DNA from 4 places in the Agrobacterium sp. rho-13.3 genome. Region 1 is predicted to be linked to each of the others. Evidence: riboswitches for the same ligand, from Rfam matches in the RefSeq annotation. Region 1 holds a riboswitch; each other region holds the start of a gene.

Region 1 (2,195 bases):
TGACGCGGGGCGTGGGCAAAGATGGTGAGCATCTTTATCCGTCCTTTCCCTATGCGTCCTATGCGCGGATGACGCCGCAGGACATCAACGATCTTTTCGCCTATCTGAAAACGCTGCCCGCCAGCGCCAATGATGCGCCGGGGCATGATCTGCCGTTTCCGTTCAACGTGCGCCTGTCGCTGGGCGGCTGGAAATTCCTGTATTTCGACAAGGGACAGCCCCGCGTTCAAATTGCCAATGCGGATGCCGAAGTGGTTCGCGGGCAATATCTGGTGGAAGGTCCGGGCCATTGCGGCGAGTGCCACACGCCGCGCGATGCGCTGGGTGGTTTCCTGAAAGATCAATGGCTTGCCGGTGGGCCGAACCCGGAAGGGGAAGGACGCATTCCCAGCATCACGCCCGGCTCTCAAGCCATCGGTTCGTGGACGAAGGACGATATCGCCAATTATCTCGAAACCGGCTTCACACCGGATTTCGATAGCGCCGGCGGGTCCATGGTCAAGGTGCAGCAGAACATGGCGCGTCTTTCCGCAGAGGACCGCAACGCCATTGCGGCCTATCTCAAAGCGGTGCCTTCGCGTTGATTGGTCATTGACTCACGCCACGTTGCGCCGGATAACTCAAGCGTGATGGTCTTTCCGGGTTCGCCCGGAAAGTGAAAAGGGAACACGATAGAAGCGTCTGCTTTCATTCGTGGCTGCCCCCGCAACTGTGAGCGGATAGCCTGAAAACGCAAAACCACTGGCATCAACGTGTCGGGAAGGTGTTTTCAAGGTCGAGACCCGTGAGCCAGGAGACCTGCCATCACGAAAGTGTCGTCAATACCGGCGGGGTGTCCGGAACAGCACGGTTGGCAGGTCGGATTATTCCGGCCTTTAAAACCATGTGTCTCTTTCCCCGTGGTGAAAGTTGAATGCGGTCGTGCGGCTTTTGATCAGCAATGCGCCCACCCGCACAGGAAAGGGTCACCATGTCTATCCAGCAGAATACGGCGTCATCAGCCGTCTCTTCCAAAACATCGAAAATTACGCAATCGCTGACGGCAGCCGTGCTCGGCCTGTTCATCGTTGGCTTTGTCGGCTTTTCGCATGTCGAGGCCGTGCACAATGCGGCGCATGACACGCGCCACGCCAACGCTTTCCCTTGCCATTAAGGGGAAACGCCATGCCATTTTTTCGCAATATTGTTTTTACCGCCGTCCTCGTCGGGCTGATTGCGGGTCTCGCCGTCAGCGCCATGCAGGCCATCGGCACCACACCGCTCATTCTTCAGGCGGAAACTTTTGAAAACGCCGGTGGCGAAGCCGCTCCCGCCCACAGCCACGATGCCGCCACGCCGGCAGACCACCACCATGATGCCGAAGCCTGGGCGCCTGCCGATGGTTTCGAGCGCAATGCCTATACCATTGCCGCCAATGTGCTGACCGCTATCGGTTATGCGTTGGTATTGACGGGATTGATTTCCCTTCGTGGATCGCAGGGTGGCTGGCGTGAAGGCCTGTTCTGGGGTCTTGCAGGTTTTGCCGCCGTCATGCTGGCCCCGATGATCGGCCTCCCGCCGGAACTGCCGGGAAGCCCGGCCGCTGAACTCGGCGCACGCCAAATCTGGTGGATTTCAACCGTCGCCGCAACAGCGGGTGGTCTGGCACTTCTCGTCTTCAAACGCGGTGAACCGTGGGCAGCCATTCTGGCCGTGCTGCTGATCGTTGCTCCGCACGTCATCGGCGCGCCGTTGCCGCCAGAGGGCGAACATGCGCTGGCGCCTCTGCCGCTGGAGCGTCGTTTTGTGGTTCTTGCCACCGTCACCAGCTTTGTCTTCTGGCTTATTCTCGGCACGTTGAGCGGGTTTTTCTTCAAGCGCTTCGACGCGACAGCGCAATAAGACGATGCCCGACAAGAGGAAGGACGCAGCGGAATGGAGTGATGAACTCGATGCGTTGCGTTTTTCCGTCCCCGGTCATGGCGCGCCCTGTGCCATGCACCGGCTGGCCTTCAAGGCGCTGCTGGCCGCAGAGCCGCTTAAAGAGGCTTGCCTCGCATTTTTTGCAGCCAATGAGCAGGCGTTTTTCACTGCCGCCGCAACCAAGATCACACGGCTCTCGCTTCCTGCCGACCGCAGCCTGCATATCAACAGCCGAGATCTCAGGCGCGCTATGACGGTGGATCACGCCGAAGGACCGCTTCGCGCCTGCCGCG
Region 2 (2,195 bases), 930 kb from region 1:
GCCGCATCCAGCAGGTCACCCTTGGTCAGAACGATCAGGTCGGCGCAGGCAATCTGGTCTTCGAACACTTCTTCAACCGGATCATCGTGATCCAGTGCCTCGTCATTCTGACGCTGGGCGGCAAGTGCTTCCAGATCATGCGACACCAAGCCTTCGGCCAGTGCCACACCATCGGCAACGGCCACAACGGCATCCACCGTCACGCGACTTTTGATCGCTGGCCATTGGAACGCCTGCACCAGCGGCTTCGGCAGAGCGAGGCCCGATGTTTCGATCAGAATATGCTCGACACGTGGCTCACGGCTCAGAATCTGTTCGATAGCGGGCTGGAAATCATCCGCCACCGTGCAGCAAATGCAGCCATTGGCCAGCTCCACGATGTTTTCTTCCGGGCAGCTTTCAATGCCGCAACCTTTGAGAATATCGCCATCGATGCCGACATCGCCAAACTCGTTGACGATGATGGCAAGCCGCTTGCCCTCAAGCTTTTCCAGAAGGCCGCGCAGCAGCGTGGTTTTGCCAGCGCCCAGAAATCCGGTGATGATGGTGCAGGGAACGCGGTTGAGCGTGGTCATGATGTCTCCTCGGTAAAATGCAAAGGGGGAATGCGGGCAACCATGCCACGCTTTAAAATGTCAGGCCGGCCACGCCAGGGCATCAGGCCATCCGGTGCGGCGGCCAGAAGGCGCGCGCCGGTTAAAAGATCGTCCGCATGGTCCGCGGTCAGCCCGCCAAACACATAGGACCAGCCATCGGCGCTGCGCATCGTGGCGCTGAGGCCGCGCTTGCAATTGGCAAGGCAATTAACGCTGCGCACATCGATGCCCTCTGCCTTGCCAAGCTGAATAGCGGTTTCGGCTAGCAGCGCGCCGGGGCGCGGCTCGGCATTCGGCTCCGCCTCATCCCGACAGCTGCGGCAGACGAAAACGACAACGCCAGAAGCCGTTTTGTCTTGCGCTTTTTCACTGATGCCAGACGATGTCGCTGTAATATCCAAGGGTTCGCTTTCCGCGCCTGCAAATCTTCGGGGTGCGGATATCGAAAAACGCCACGCACAAATGCGCGATCCGCCATTCGATAAGACCGGCTGACCGGAGCACCCCGCCCGGCAGACGTTTTTCCTGAAACGGCAGGTCTCCTGGCTCGCGGTGTGAAGAACGCCTTGCACCACCTTCCCGGACAAATTGTCCAGTGGCTTCACAGTGCAGGCTCACCGCTTACAGTTGCGGGGGCAGCCACGGATTGGTCAAAGTAAAAGACTGAACCGTGTTCCCTCTTAGCTTTTCCCGTTGCCGGAAAAAGACCGTCAGTCCTTAACCCTTATGCCCTGCGGTGCTTTTGTGTCAATGCCGCCCGTCATTGCCGTGCGGGGCGATTTGGCTATAGTCGCCGTCTTGAAAAGCATGCGCCGGGAAGGAATGAGACACCATGACACGCGAGATCAGCGATAGCGAAGCCGAACGCCACCGTGCCAAAATGGTCAACCGCAAGGCCGTGCAAGACGCTGAAGTCTCCGAGAAGACCGTCGAAAAAGGTCTGCTGATGGTCAATACCGGCCCCGGCAAAGGCAAATCCACCGCCGCCTTCGGGCTGGCGCTGCGCATGCTCGGCACCGGCAGGCGCGTCGGCATCGTGCAGTTCATCAAGGGCGCATGGTCCACCGGCGAACAGCAGGCGCTGACCCTTTTCAGCGATAAAATCGAATGGCGTACCATGGGCGAAGGTTTCACGTGGGACACACAAGACTTGAAACGCGATGTCGCAGCGGCCACCAAAGCATGGGAAGAAGCCAAGGTCCTGATGGCCGATGAATCCATCGGTCTGGTTGTTCTCGACGAACTGAATATCGCGCTACGTTATGATTATCTTCCCTTGGAAGAAGTCGTTGAGACCCTGCAAAACCGCCGCCCGAATTTGCATGTCATCGTCACTGGACGCAATGCTAAACAACCGCTTATCGACGCCGCTGATATGGTGACGGAAATGACGCTGGTGAAACATCACTTCAAAGCGGGCGTCAAAGCGCAGTCCGGCATAGAGTTCTAATCCATGACAGCGCGTGTTTTGATGTTTCAGGGAACCGGCTCGGATGTCGGCAAGTCGTTGATGGTGGCGGGGCTGGCTCGCGCTTTCACCCTTCGCGGCTTCTCCGTCATGCCCTTTAAGCCACAGAACATGTCCAACAACGCCGCCGT
Region 3 (2,195 bases), 440 kb from region 1:
TTTGCCAGATCAGCGGCATCGAAATAGGCATCGCCGATATTGCGACCACCGACGATCAGCACCCGGCCATCGGCAATCCACGCCTTGTTGTGCATACGCCGATTGACGCTGCGGAACCGCACCAGCATTTCCAGCCCGCGCCGGAAGACGTTTTCCCGCGCCTTGGTGGGGTTGAACAGGCGCAATTCGATGTTGCGGTGGCTGTCGATGGCGTGGAAAGCCCGGTCCGAGATGGAAACGCCAAGATCGTCCAGAAGCAGGCGAACCCTTACGCCGCGATCTGCCGCGGCGATGACTTCACGCATCACCAATTGGCCGGTGAGATCGGCATTCCACATGTAATACATCAGATCAAGGCTGCGCCCTGCGGCGCGTGCGGAGCCGACCCTTGCGGCGAAGGCACCCAGATTGGATTGCACCAGAGACAGCGCGTTGGGCTGCGAATGATCGGCTTGGATATCCGCCCAGTGCCGGTCGAGCGGCGTTGCGTCATTGTCTTTGGGAAGGGCAGTGGAGGCAATCTTGATGATGATCCTGTCACGGTGGCGCGAGGCAAGCACAAGGCTGGCGACGATCACCGCAACGATCAAGATGGCGATTATGACAATGGCACTCACAGTGATGGTTTCACCCGCATCAATTCCCCGGCATTCAATATCTGAGTGCGGTCAATGGATTTCAATGTTCCGCTTATCGGCTTCTTCCTTGATAATGTCTTCCACAATGTTCCGCTTCAGCGTCGGGTTGCCGAGAAGATAATCTTCCGCAATCTCGAAAATGGATTTCGGGCTTTCCTTGCGGTTGAGCGTGTCGAGATCCTGTCCGATTTGCTGGCGAAGTTCGGTGTAGGCTTCCATGACTAGTCCTCCATTTGCAGAGAGAATGCGGTAGGATGGCACCGGGTTCCGGCGCGGTGGTGAAATGAAAAACTTTGCGACCACGCGGATTTTCTTGCGTCCTGCGGAACACCTGCGCATAACGCCAATATCAGGTGCCCGCGCTTAAGCGGGAGAATCGGGAATGCGGTGAAAATCCGCAACGTGCCCAGCGCTGTAAGGTGGATGCGGGTTGCCAAGGGCCACGGAGTGGCCATAAGCCACTGAGTGACATCGGGAAGGCGGCAGCGCGTGGATGAAGCCAAGTCAGAAGACCGGCCTGATACGATAGACCAACCGCACGGACGGCGGCAGGTTGTTTGAAAGCAGGGTGCTTTGTGCCCGGCTTTTGCATTGTTGGGGATAAACGATGCGACCTGATGAGTTTCAACACGCGCTCTCGCCAGCGGGTGAATTTTCCAGCGATGACAAAGCAGCGGTCTACCGCGCCATCGAAACACGCCGCGACGTGCGCGACCAGTTTCTGGCCGAGCCGCTGCCGGACGAACTGGTGACGAAGCTGCTGAAGGCGGCCCATTCTGCACCCTCGGTCGGCTTCATGCAGCCATGGAATTTCACGCTGATAACGGATGAGGCCACCAAGCAAAGCGCGTGGGAGGCATTTTCCCGCGCCAATGCAGAAGCCAAGCTGATGTTTGCTGAAGAGCAGCAGGCGCTTTACAGCAGCCTGAAGCTGGAGGGTATTCGCAAAGCACCGCTCTCGATCTGCGTCACCTGCGATCCAACACGCGGCGGTGATGTGGTGCTGGGGCGCACGCACAATCCGCGCATGGACGTCTATTCCACCGTCTGCGCCATCCAGAACCTCTGGCTTGCCGCAAGGGCCGAAGGCGTGGGTGTGGGTTGGGTCAGCATTTTCCACGATGCCGATATCCGCGAAATTCTCGGGATTCCGGCGCATGTCGAGATTGTTGCGTGGCTGTGTCTTGGCCGGGTGGATGTGCTGTATGGTGAGCCGGAACTGGCGGTCAAGGGGTGGCGGCAGAGACTGCCATTGGAGGAGTTGCTGTTTCGGGATCGGTGGGGTGCGCGGTGAGGGAAGTTTCTGACGTTTAACGTACCGGGGTCTTTCACATAGCCAATTACACCGCAGCGGGTGTGGCTCACCCCCCTCTGTCCTGCCGCACATCTCCCCCACAGGTGGGGAGATCGAATCGTGGCGATGTCTCGCCCATCTTAAACGCTATGGAAAGAATGCGGAGTTTGCGTCTTGCCAATCTCCCTCCTTGTGGGGGAGATGTCCGGCAGGACAGAGGGGGGGGGAAGCCCCACCCGCTGTCGTTTATTGTATTCTTGTGG
Region 4 (2,195 bases), 1.3 Mb from region 1:
AAACTTCTTCGCATAGGCGTAATCGAACAGATCGCGCACGAAGTTGAAGGAATATTGATCCAGCACCTGCTGTTCGTAATATCCTTCGCTGACCAGATAATCGAGCTTTTCCCGCAGGTTGTGAAAGAACACCGTGTTCTGGTTCACATGCTGCAAGAAGTATTGCCGCGCCGCCATGCGGTCCTTTTCGAACTGGATATGTCCCTGCTCGTCATAGAGGTTCAGCATGGCGTTCAGCGCGTGGTAATCCACCGTCGCGTCGGCGGGGCTCACCTGCCGCTCGTTGACGGAACTGCGGGTGGAAGCATTGGTCTTTGCTCCCTCGTCCTTTGCGGTGGTGGTGGTCAGCGTATCCAAAATCGTTCCAGTCCATGTTTGACGTTGGCGACATCATCGGGCGTGCCTAAAAGCTCGAAGCGATAAAGAAACGGCACCGCGCATTTGCGCGACACGATATCCCCCGCCGAGGCATAGCCCGCGCCGAAATTCGTATTGCCCGCGGCGATGACGCCGCGAATGAGGTTGCGATTGGCAACGTGGTTGAGAAACTGGATGACCGGCTTGGGTACGGCACCCTTCATTCCCCCGCCACCATATGTGGGCGTAATCAGCACGTAAGGCTTATCGACTTCGGGTGCGGCTTCATCCGCCGACAAGGGCAGACGCAAGGCCCGCACGCCCAGTTTTTCAACAAAGCGATGGGTGGTTTCAGACCGGCTGGAATAATAAACGATCAGACCCATCAGACCCATCACATCCTCAAATCACGAAGCGAGAGCGCCAATCATATCCGGGCGGAAACCGGCCCAATGCCGCTCTCCGGCGATGACGACCGGAACCTGACGATACCCCAGACCCTGAACCAGCGCATAGGCATCTTCGTCGGCAGAAACGTCCACGATGTTGTAGGTGATGCCCTGTCGGTCCATCGCGCGGGTGGTGGCTGTGCATTGGACGCAGGCTGGTTTGCTGTAAACGGTAATGGTCATAATGTCCTCGTGGGAGTGGGCAAGCGATGGCGACCGCGCACCGCGTGATGCGCGTTGATGGACGTGGAATGAATGCGAAGCTGGATGCGTCACCCGCCCGAAGAGGTGGCGACGCTATCCTTCATGCTCAAAAGTTTCCGCACTGCTGACGCAAGGCGGCACAACATTCAGGCGGGCGTATACCACTCTCGGGGCAAGGTACTGAAACTGGACAACAAACTGGACATGGATTTACCCCGAAGTAGCTCATGCAGGACATTCGGGAACACGGTATGTTCGGCCCCTATGCCGCAACAAACCCTTCAACTCCCGGACACCCCGCCCGTTAATGTAACTGCTCTAGGCAGGTCTCCTGGCTCACGGGTCAAAACCTCCGCCCCGCCTTCCCGGATCAACATGACCCAGTGACATAGTGGAACAGACACTCGCCGCTTACAGTTGCGGGGGCAGCTACGGCATTGAAGCGCTCATCATGAGCGCCAACGCACCGTATTCCCGTCTTAGCCTCACAAGCCTTGCGACTCGAAGGAACCTAGAACACTACATATAGTAGACGAGGTTAATTTCCCGTCAACACTTATTACAATTCAAACGAAAACATCTGTGGGAAAGTGTGGCGACACCAAGGCGTGAAACGGACAGCCCCGGAAAACAATGACTTATCGCTTCCGCCTGCACCAAGCTGTGAAATGCGCAGCATTTTAAAGCGAGAGCAATTCCTTCAGCGATGCCGTGATCAGCGCATGATCCTCGACATCGGGCAGTCCACTGACGGCCACGGAGCCGATCAGCGTTCCGCCCCGCAATGCGAGAGGAAAGCCGCCGCCGCTTGCGACGAAGCTGCTCACCGGCAGTCCGAACTTGACGTTGAAGTCATATCCCTTTGCTTCCGCCTCGAGCCGAACCCGCAATGAACTGCGGTGGAAGCGATGAACCACGGCGCATTTGCGGCTGGTCCAGCCAAAATTATCGATGGTTGCGCCCGGAAGAAGACTTGCGAAAACGACATCTGCGCCATGCCTGACTTCGATGGCGACTGGCAGTTTCAAAGACGCCGCTTTTTCCCTGAGATGGCTGCCCAATCCCCAGGCAAAATCATAGTCGAATCGGTCAAGTTTAAGGGCATCTTCTTCAGCTCTTAAAGCGTCCAACGTCGGTGTCTCTATTGCCATGGCATCCTCTGTCCAATCCGTGGAATTCCCGTTT

Evidence for each region. A riboswitch is a leader RNA that binds a small molecule or an ion and turns the genes downstream of it on or off. The one in region 1 is predicted to bind cobalamin.
Region 2: linked by a shared signal. The riboswitch ahead of RMR16_RS13105 (DUF1636 family protein) and the one ahead of RMR16_RS02615 (CbtB domain-containing protein) in region 1 are both predicted to bind cobalamin.
Region 3: linked by a shared signal. The riboswitch ahead of bluB (5,6-dimethylbenzimidazole synthase) and the one ahead of RMR16_RS02615 (CbtB domain-containing protein) in region 1 are both predicted to bind cobalamin.
Region 4: linked by a shared signal. The riboswitch ahead of nrdH (glutaredoxin-like protein NrdH) and the one ahead of RMR16_RS02615 (CbtB domain-containing protein) in region 1 are both predicted to bind cobalamin.

The regions. Positions count from the first base shown of each region.
Region 1 covers NZ_CP192774.1:544,410-546,604, forward strand. Annotated here, with positions in the region: gene RMR16_RS02610 (cytochrome c) at 1-584, shown strand, start outside; cobalamin riboswitch at 614-820, shown strand; gene RMR16_RS02615 (CbtB domain-containing protein) at 971-1,153, shown strand; gene RMR16_RS02620 (CbtA family protein) at 1,165-1,881, shown strand; gene RMR16_RS02625 (hypothetical protein) at 1,886-2,195, shown strand, end outside.
Region 2 covers NZ_CP192774.1:2,697,992-2,700,186, forward strand. Annotated here, with positions in the region: gene cobW (cobalamin biosynthesis protein CobW) at 1-578, opposite strand, end outside; gene RMR16_RS13105 (DUF1636 family protein) at 572-997, opposite strand; cobalamin riboswitch at 1,112-1,323, opposite strand; gene cobO (cob(I)yrinic acid a,c-diamide adenosyltransferase) at 1,429-2,046, shown strand; gene RMR16_RS13115 (cobyric acid synthase) at 2,050-2,195, shown strand, end outside.
Region 3 covers NZ_CP192774.1:987,296-989,490, forward strand. Annotated here, with positions in the region: gene RMR16_RS04965 (phospholipase D family protein) at 1-617, opposite strand, end outside; gene RMR16_RS04970 (hypothetical protein) at 669-941, opposite strand; cobalamin riboswitch at 973-1,173, shown strand; gene bluB (5,6-dimethylbenzimidazole synthase) at 1,246-1,932, shown strand.
Region 4 covers NZ_CP192774.1:1,803,486-1,805,680, forward strand. Annotated here, with positions in the region: gene nrdE (class 1b ribonucleoside-diphosphate reductase subunit alpha) at 1-228, opposite strand, end outside; gene nrdI (class Ib ribonucleoside-diphosphate reductase assembly flavoprotein NrdI) at 345-743, opposite strand; gene nrdH (glutaredoxin-like protein NrdH) at 765-989, opposite strand; cobalamin riboswitch at 1,315-1,540, opposite strand; gene RMR16_RS09035 (heme-degrading domain-containing protein) at 1,691-2,161, opposite strand.